One region of the Dehalobacter restrictus DSM 9455 genome, then DNA from elsewhere that is predicted to be linked to it. Evidence: riboswitches for the same ligand, from Rfam matches in the RefSeq annotation. Region 1 holds a riboswitch; each other region holds the start of a gene.
What was found. Region 1 has a riboswitch for cyclic di-GMP ahead of DEHRE_RS09360 (beta-galactosidase). Riboswitches for the same ligand answer to the same signal wherever they lie in the genome.
Positions count from the first base shown of each region.

Region 2: another riboswitch for cyclic di-GMP. It lies ahead of nhaB (sodium/proton antiporter NhaB); the one in region 1 lies ahead of DEHRE_RS09360 (beta-galactosidase).
Region 3: another riboswitch for cyclic di-GMP. It lies ahead of DEHRE_RS12460 (DUF5667 domain-containing protein); the one in region 1 lies ahead of DEHRE_RS09360 (beta-galactosidase).
Region 4: another riboswitch for cyclic di-GMP. It lies ahead of DEHRE_RS11170 (ArsB/NhaD family transporter); the one in region 1 lies ahead of DEHRE_RS09360 (beta-galactosidase).

Region 1 is NZ_CP007033.1:1,952,629-1,954,833, reverse strand. It holds gene DEHRE_RS14125 (Ig-like domain-containing protein) at 1-711, shown strand, start outside; cyclic di-GMP riboswitch class I at 781-856, shown strand; cyclic di-GMP riboswitch class I at 886-961, shown strand; gene DEHRE_RS09360 (beta-galactosidase) at 1,021-2,205, shown strand, end outside.
Region 2 is NZ_CP007033.1:958,680-960,884, forward strand. It holds gene nhaB (sodium/proton antiporter NhaB) at 1-1,259, opposite strand, end outside; cyclic di-GMP riboswitch class I at 1,346-1,437, opposite strand; gene ablB (putative beta-lysine N-acetyltransferase) at 1,636-2,205, opposite strand, start outside.
Region 3 is NZ_CP007033.1:2,593,821-2,596,025, forward strand. It holds gene DEHRE_RS12460 (DUF5667 domain-containing protein) at 1-1,036, opposite strand, end outside; cyclic di-GMP riboswitch class I at 1,050-1,134, opposite strand; gene DEHRE_RS12465 (ABC transporter permease) at 1,371-2,205, opposite strand, start outside.
Region 4 is NZ_CP007033.1:2,323,156-2,325,360, reverse strand. It holds partial or broken gene DEHRE_RS11170 (ArsB/NhaD family transporter) at 1-1,213, opposite strand, end outside; cyclic di-GMP riboswitch class I at 1,400-1,485, opposite strand; gene DEHRE_RS11165 (glycosyltransferase family 2 protein) at 1,586-2,205, opposite strand, start outside.

The DNA of each region.
Region 1 (2,205 bases):
GAGGCACCGGACAAGAATACTCACTATGTAGAACTTGAGGAAATGATTAATGGCAAATGGTGTGCCGAGTCAAGGGGAGATACAAAATTAGAAACAGGAACTTTGCAGCCAGGTGGCTTACATTGGGACTATAATCACCCTTATCGATTAAAAATAACTCTAAATGAATTGAGTATTACGGGTGCTGTATATGAATTGGATGGCTCTTTGATTTGGAAAACAAAATATCTATTTAAACCTGATAATTGTGTTAAAACAGGTATCCCCTCGCTAACGACAGCTGCCTTTGAAGCGCAATTTGATAATGTTAAGGTGAATATTACAAAAACTGTCGCTGATGAGAATCCAAATACAAGTTTGGACGACATAAAGGTGACAAATATTAAAATAAGTCCCGAGGAGTTATTTATCAAGGTCGGTCAGACCCGGAAGTTAGAAGCGTTAATTATACCTACAAACGCTTCTAATAAAACAATAAATTGGACGTCAGATAACCCGCAAATAGCCTCAGTTAATGATGGAGTGGTCAAAGGCTTATCTCCAGGAACAGTTTTCATAAGGGTTAGTACAGAAGATAAGAGTATATCAGATACTTGTAAAGTGACAGTTACTTCGTTTAGCGTATATTTATTCGTGGGTTTATACGTTTTAATTGTTGGAATCATTGCTTTACTTATTTTTAGATATATTAGGACAAAAGAAAAAATATAAAAAACACTATTGACTAAATAATGAAGATATGATAGTTATTAATTAAATGAATATCGGACAAAAACTTATTACTGACAATGGCAAACCTGTTGAAAAGCAGGGACGCAAAGCTAGAGGGCCTGTAAAATGGCAGCCAGTTACCAAAATTAAGTTTTTTGTTTTTGTCTAACTTATTACTGACAATGGCAAACCTGTTGAAAAGCAGGGACGCAAAGCTATAGGGCCTGTAAAATGGCAGCCAGTTACCAAAAATAAGTTTTTTGTTTTGGAGAGGGACAGAATATGTACATTTTAAGAAAAACAATCAAAATGTTAATCACGATAAGCCTAATATTAGTTTTAGTGGCACCAACAACACTAGCTGGAAGTGAACCCAGTGTAAGCAGTCAAAGATTGCAGGATGATTTCTCCGCCTACGTTGCTGGAAGTGATGGTAGCCCTCAGTGGATCACTGACGATATATCTTGGGAAGTAAATAATGGTTGTTTCGAAAATAATTCATTGAAAAAGAGCTTTGCTAAATATGATTCTACCGTTGGGACTGATTTGACTTTTGAATCTGAAGTTACTATTCAAGTATCGCAAGGGGATAAGTATAAGTCGGCGGGGATATCAGTTTATTCAGACAATAATAATTATTGGTCGTTAGCACTTGTTGAAGGGCCTGAGGCTAAAAATGAAATGCATTATATTGAACTTCAAGAAATGTTTAATGGGCAATGGTGTGTGCAAGATTATGGGGAGACAAAACTAAAAGTTGGTTCATACGTAGGAGATGGAATTGAGTGGAAATATAACCAGCCGTATGTGCTCAAGATAAGTTTAAATAATAAATCAATTACAGGGGTAGTATGCGAGTTAGATGGTAAAAAAATATGGGAGAAAGAATATATTTTTTCTTCGGAGAATTGTACAAAGAAAGGAATTCCTGCTCTGACAAGTGCGGCCGTAGAAACAAAGTACGATAACGCAAAATGCACAATAAATAAAAAAGTTTATGAAGTTAATGCAGTTAGCTCATATCCTGAGCTTAAAATCGAAACAGATACGACGATAAGCGGTAAAAAAACGGGATTTTTTCATACCCAAAAAATAGGGGATAAATGGTGGGTGATTGCGCCTAATGGGAATGGATTTATTGCCGTCGGAACACAGAGAATGACATATAAAGGAATTTACTCAGAGGCATTGGGTTATTCCCCTTATGAACAGAATGTAAAAAGCATCTATGGTTCTGAGGAAGAATGGGCAGAAAATACTGCGGAGCGGTTAAACAGTTGGGGATTTAATCTTCTGGGAATAGATTCAGCACCGTCTTTGAGGTATCGTGGACTAGCGCATACGGTATCATTTGGATTCGGGAGCAGTTTTTCTAAATACGGAGAAGATTATGTAATATACGGATTGGACGCAAGCAATCATTGTTTTCCGAATGTTTTCAGTCCAAAATTTGAGTACTATTGTGATGACTTAGCTAGAAAGGTGATCCAAGAA
Region 2 (2,205 bases), 990 kb from region 1:
GTTTCAGTCATATATACCGTAGCCACAAAAACATTGTCACTGATTGCCGAAAGGACACCGTTGGCCGCAAAGAAAGCCACAAGCTGGTTCTGCCCTTCCATGTTCAGCACCCATTGAATAATCGGCGTAAACAAATGCTGGTCATGAATAACCGCAACGACGGCAAAAAATACGACCAGCAGCGCAGTAAACGGCAATGCTTCTTCAAACGCATGACCGATGCGCTTTTCTTCAGTAACCCCGTTGAAAGCAGTAAGCAGGATAATAATCATAAGACCAATAATACCTACTTCCGCCAAGTGCAGTGCCAGGGAGAAGATCAGCATAACGCCGCACAAAGCCATAACAATCAGGCGCACACGTCCGCGCATATTCCTGGCAGCATCTTTGACTTTTACATCATCTTCCATAACATTTCTCACAGATTCCGGAAGCTGGTAGCCGTACCCCCAGAACTTAGTAACTTCAAGGATAATGGTGGTCAGAAGACCAACGATCAATACCGGGATAGACACAGGGGCACATTGTATAAAGAAATCTACGAAGTCCCATTGCATAATGGAGCCAATCAACAGGTTCTGCGGTTCACCAACCAGTGTTATTGCTCCGCCCAGCGCAGTGCCCACAGCACCATGCATCATAAGATTACGCAGAAAACCACGAAACTCGTCCAGGTCCTCATGAAGTTTCTCATCAACACTATGGTCGTGATTAATGTCATACGTTTCGTATACTTTTTCGCTGGAAGCAAACTTGTGGAAGATGCTATAGAAACCATAGGCCACGGCGATAATCACTGCCGTTACGGTCAGCGCGTCCAAAAACGCGGAAAGAACCGCACCCAGTACAGCGAACAGGAATGAAAGCGCGACTTTAGAGTGTACTTTAGTAAGGAGCTTGGAAAACAGGTACACAAGACCTTCTTTCATAAAATAGATCCCGGCAACCATGAACATCAGAAGAAGAATAACCGGCAGGTTCATTTCAACCTCGTGATAGACCATATGAGGGTTAGTAAGTCCGAGCACAACGGCTTCGATCGCCAGAAGCCCACCGGCAGGAAGCGGATAACATTTTAACGCCATTGCCAGGGTAAAAATAAATTCGACAATCAACACCCACCCGGTAACGTACATACCGGCGGTAACCATCAAAATAGGGTTCAACACCAGAAAAGCAAGAATTGTTCTTTTGTACCAGTCCGGAGCATGACCCAGAAAATTTGCTCTGAATGCTTGTCCGATGCCCATTTGTTTCATATGTACTATCCTCCCAAGTGAAAATTAAAGATATAAAAAAGAGAGTACTCCAAAACGGAACTACTCCCCCCCAAGAAGTTCATATTACTTGCAGCCTGGCAATCATAGCAACTTACAAGCAACCTTAGACCCATAGCTTTAGCGTCCTTCACTTTCACGAAGTTTGCATCAACCTGTACAACTATATATTGTTATTTTTGCTTAAGCTTTTATATTATAACAGAAAATTATTCTTTTGAATACCCTGAATATATCCACTTTATGCTGAAGTGTCCAGGTATTTATCTTAAGTATTTTGTTTTTTAATATAATCCTTTAGCAAATCAGGCTATCTCTCAAAAATCTTCTTCCCCTTGACTTACAAAATAGTATTTTACTATTTTAAAGTTTTTACCCAAATATTCATATCTTCAAAACCGCCGCAAATATGGCAGTTGTTGATTAGTCTACCCCGATACATATACCCCAGCTTGCTTAAAGACCTGTTGATTCCAAGATTGTTAGCTCTTGAAAGGCTATATGCTGTAGCAAAGCCATTGCGTTTCAAGTGTGTTTCCAGTTGGAATATCAATTCGCTTAATATGTTTCTGCCTCTATACTTTGGATAAGTGGCGCAATCAGTTATTTCAGCGTTCATGTGTTGTTTGTCAAGATCCGCCGAAGCAATACTGATAATTTTTCCTTCTTCTTCCGCTACCATATACAAAATATGATCCTGCATGACTTTTTGAAGATACTCTCTGCTGAAAATAGGAGTTGGATAGGTTTCAAATGCCGTTTGAAAAAGCTGAATTATCTGGGGAATATCGTCCGGCACGGCCTGCCTTATCGTATAGTTTTTATTCTTAGTCAGCTCGAATTTATTGGTATTCTTAACGCAATAATCGATAATTCTGTTTTCTTTCTCCTCATAGAGTGAATTTTTGCGCTTCGTATCAAGAAAAAG
Region 3 (2,205 bases), 640 kb from region 1:
CTTTTAGGACTTCTTTCGTTTCCTTATTCGTCTCTACTTTGATCTTCTGAACATCTTTCCTGAGCTCCTGCATGTCGTTTTTGTACTGTTCAGCCTGTTCGACTTTTTCCAGGGCAACGGCAATGGCAGCCTCGTCACCTGAAGCACGGGCTTCACCCAACTCTGCTTTGGCCGCTGCAAATTGCTGCACCGCATCCCCATAGGCTTTTTTGGCAGCCACATAAGCTTTGATCGCAATGGTGTTTTGAACTTCGGCTTTGATGATATTCTGCATGATCTCAGCCTGATCTTCTGTCAGATTGCCGCTGATTTTTAAGACGACTTTATCTGCATCGCGTTGAACAAGCTCAATGCTGGCAAGCAGATTGCTGATCACCGTATTCTCTTCTATGTCAGTTGCTGCCGTGTCCTCTGCGACTGTTTCATCTGTGGAAGTCGTGACGGTCCCATCATCCGCAGCAGCGTCTGTAGCCGTCGTATCCGTACCTTCAGCTACTTCGTTGTCTTCGATCATCTGCTGTACCTGGAAGTTGGCTTTCTTTATCGTATCCGAGTACGCTTTCAGAGCCTGTTCCATCAAATCCAACTGGTTTTGTTCGGACATGATTTCCGCTTCGGCGAGCCTTTCATTGGCAAACTCAACGAGCAGTTCCGCTTTTCCTTCATCAGAAAAAGTTACAGCAACCTGGACACTTTCAATCATCTGTTCAAGTGAATAGAGCCAGCTGTCCGGCGTTACGCCGGCTTCATCTGCTGTCGAGGCCTGGACGGTGGAATCCGTTATTGTGGAGTCGGTTGTTACTGCATCTGTTGTTGTAGTATCAGTCGTCGTTAAATCGGTTGTTGCCGTGTATGTTGTCGGGTCAGCAGCTGTTGAATCTGTAGCGGGCTCTGTGGGCGTACCAGGAGTACTCGTTGAAACATCCTCGATAACTGTGGTTCCATCCGTGGTTGTTTCAGCAAATACACAGGTTGGAGCGACCGCAATGATTAGAAAAACACAAAGAATTGAAACGAGAATCTTCTTACGGATCATTCTATCTACCCCTTTCGGTAGCCCGGCTGTCATAACCTTTCGGTGTTAGACCCGTGGCTTTGCGTCTCCGTCTTTCGACGGATTTGCCATTATCGTTTTGGCTGAGGCCATTATAGTACAGAATTACTTTGAAAATCAATGTTTTTGGACTTATTCCAGACCAATGGGGTATAAAAAATGAGACTTTCGTCTCATGGTCGGGTAATTATAGAGCAATGCAACTTCATATTCAATAACAGATCGTTTCAAAATGCTGACCAATTTATTATTTATCATGTCAGTTCTTTTCTTAATGAGCTTAGAACAAATCTAAACAGGTTTATTAACGGAACTATTATTCATATCTCAACGCTTCAATGGGATCAAGTTTAGCTGCCTTATTGGCCGGATAGAAACCAAAAAATACGCCGATCGCCATAGAAAATAAAACACTAATAATTGTTACCGGTATGGATATTGTCACAGGAGCCTTTAATACAACAGAGACAATCGTGCCGACCAGGGTGCCAATAATAATGCCGATGCCCCCCCCGATGCCGGAAATGATGACTGCTTCCGTGACAAATTGAAATTGGATGTGAAAGTTTTTGGCACCTAAAGCTTTCCTGGTACCAATCTCTCTTGTTCTCTCGGTGACAGATACCAGCATGATGTTCATTACCCCAATTCCTCCGACGAGTAAAGAAATTCCGGCAATAAACGCAATAGCTAAGGAAATCGTACTAATAACACTTAAAATTGAATTTAACTGCGTCTCCATACTATTTACCCTTGCACCCCATACTGAATTATTTTTATAAAGGTTATCAAAATAAGTCGTCAGCTGGGTTGTAAAAGCCAGTACGTCCGTATCCCCGCTTGCCACTACCGTAATTCGGGAATAGTTCTTCTGGGACGCATCCAGATTTGCTGTGGATATCGGGATATAAAGATTAGTGGACAGATCTTCCTCTGAAGCCGTGCTTACCTGACCCATACTTGATTGTTCATATTTATATACCCCTATAATCGTATACAATTCAATAGAATTGGTCTTATATATTTTTACGTCTTGGGAGAGCGGATCAGTGCCATCCGGAAACATATTTTCCACAAATTTATCGGATACGATTGCAACATTTCGATAATTTCTTACGTCTTTCTCTGATAGGTACCGTCCTTTTAGGATC
Region 4 (2,205 bases), 370 kb from region 1:
ATCCGATCAGGAAGTATTTTTTGTAGCTGATCGTATAGCCGTTTTTTTCGGCAATCCCTGAGACAATGACGTTGGCCGAGGCACCGACAATTGTGCCGTTTCCGCCCAGGCAGGCGCCCAGAGCCAGAGACCACCAGAGCGGCTGGAGCTGTTCTGGGGTCAGCCCGCCGAGGACCCTGATTTTTTGAATCAACGGAATCATGGTGGCCACGAATGGAATATTATCGACGAAAGCTGAAAAAATAGCGGAAAGCCAGACAATCAGCATCGCCATGACGACCGGTACACCGCCGGTAAGCCCAAGGCTCCATTCAGCAATCTTATCCAGGACGCCGACTTCGACCAATCCTCCAACTAAAACGAATAATCCGGTAAAGAAGAAGATCGTCGGCCATTCAATCGCCAGAAATACCTCTTCCGGTTCCTCATGGCTCAGCACCATGAGCAGCATGCCTCCGGCCAGCGCAATCGTAGCGGTCTCAACATGGATGACGGCGTGCAGCATAAAACCGACAATGGTCAGAGCGAGCACGGCCAGGCTTCTTTTGAGCTGGGCTCAGTCTTTAATATAGTCGTATTCATTTTGCGACAGCAGCAGGGCGATGGATTCCTTATCGGTCTTTAGCTTTTGGCGATAAAGAAAATAAAAGCCCAATAGGGTAACAGCCAAGATCACAATCGTCACAGGTGCCAGGTTCACCATGAAATCCATAAAAGTAAGCTCTGCCGGTCCGGCAATCATGATATTCGGCGGATCACCGATCAGGGTCGCGGTTCCCCCGATGTTGCTGGCTAGAATCTGGGTAATCAAAAAAGGTATTGGGTTTAATTTCAAGGTTTCAGCAATCACAATGGAAACCGGAACGACCAGCAAAACAGTCGTCACGTTATCCAGAAAAGCCGATAAAACGGCAGTCAGTATAGCCAAAGAGATCAGCAGTCTGATTGGATTGCCTTTGACTTTCTTGGCGACCCAAATAGCCAGAAAGCCGAAGACACCGGAACGTCTGGTCAGATCGACAATGATCATCATGCCGATAAGTAAGCCCAGCGTATTCCAGTCGATGTGTTCCACAGCAGTTTCCTGCGGGAATACACCCAAAAGAATCAGGAGACAGGCACCGAGGGCCGCGGCGACAGCCCGCGGGATTTTCTCCGTTACGATTAGTGCATACGTAGCTACAAAAATAACAAGGGTCAGAATCAAGGTCATGAATCGTGCACCTCCATCATTAGTGTGGTCAATTTTTATTGGCCTAACCGGTTAGAATATACCAAAATAGTTGAAATAAAAAAGAGCAGATCCATAAAAGGAACTGCTCTTCCCTGAGAAGTTCAAAATCCTTGTAGTCTGGCAATCCTGTCAGAATATCCTGGAAATGCATTTGGATTCCATTCATTTTGTATTGCATGCATTTCAAATTCCCTGATTTAGACCCATAACTTTAGCGTCCTTCACTTTCGTGAAGTTTGCCCCAACACATTAAAAATCATATTATATTTTATTTGCAAATCTGAAAAATCCTGATCAACTGGATTGTGTCCAGAAAAGAAGTATAGCATCTCCGTTCATATTTTGTAAAGATCAGTTCGATCTTCTCAAATAATATTCAAAATTCTCGAGTGCCCAGGCATCATGGTACAAATTCCCTTCCCGGGATGCAGGGTCCAAAAGTGAAGTGCAATAGGCTGTTCTTTTTCCATCGGCTAGCTCTTGAAATATTTCGAGGTATTTCCATTTGGCCTTTTTGGCAAAGCTTTCGTTACTGTTGGCTTGCTTGGCCAGCATAAAGCAGGTTTTTATGCTTCTGTTCAGCGTGCAGAGGCTTTGGGCCTGACACTTGTCACAGCCGATGAACTGGGTCATATCAATTTCCACGGTCGTGACAAAGCCGACTTTGAAAGGAGTATAATGCACAATCCTTGGTGATAATTCAGCATCGCCATACCCGCATTCCTCATTCCAATAACCGATCCGGTCAATGAGCTCAGGCCGTAACCCCTGAAGACATCCCGGAATAAAATCCATGATTACATCAATGCCGGCATTTCTCAGCTGAAGATAGGATAGATCATTCTTGACCTGAGGAATGACGGGAGGGAGAAATCTCGGATAAGGGTTATCCCGCATGGTTCCTAAGAGACCCACTTCCGGAAAAGCTTCAAATATTTCCATATACCTGGTCAGCCAGTTTTTGGTCTTGA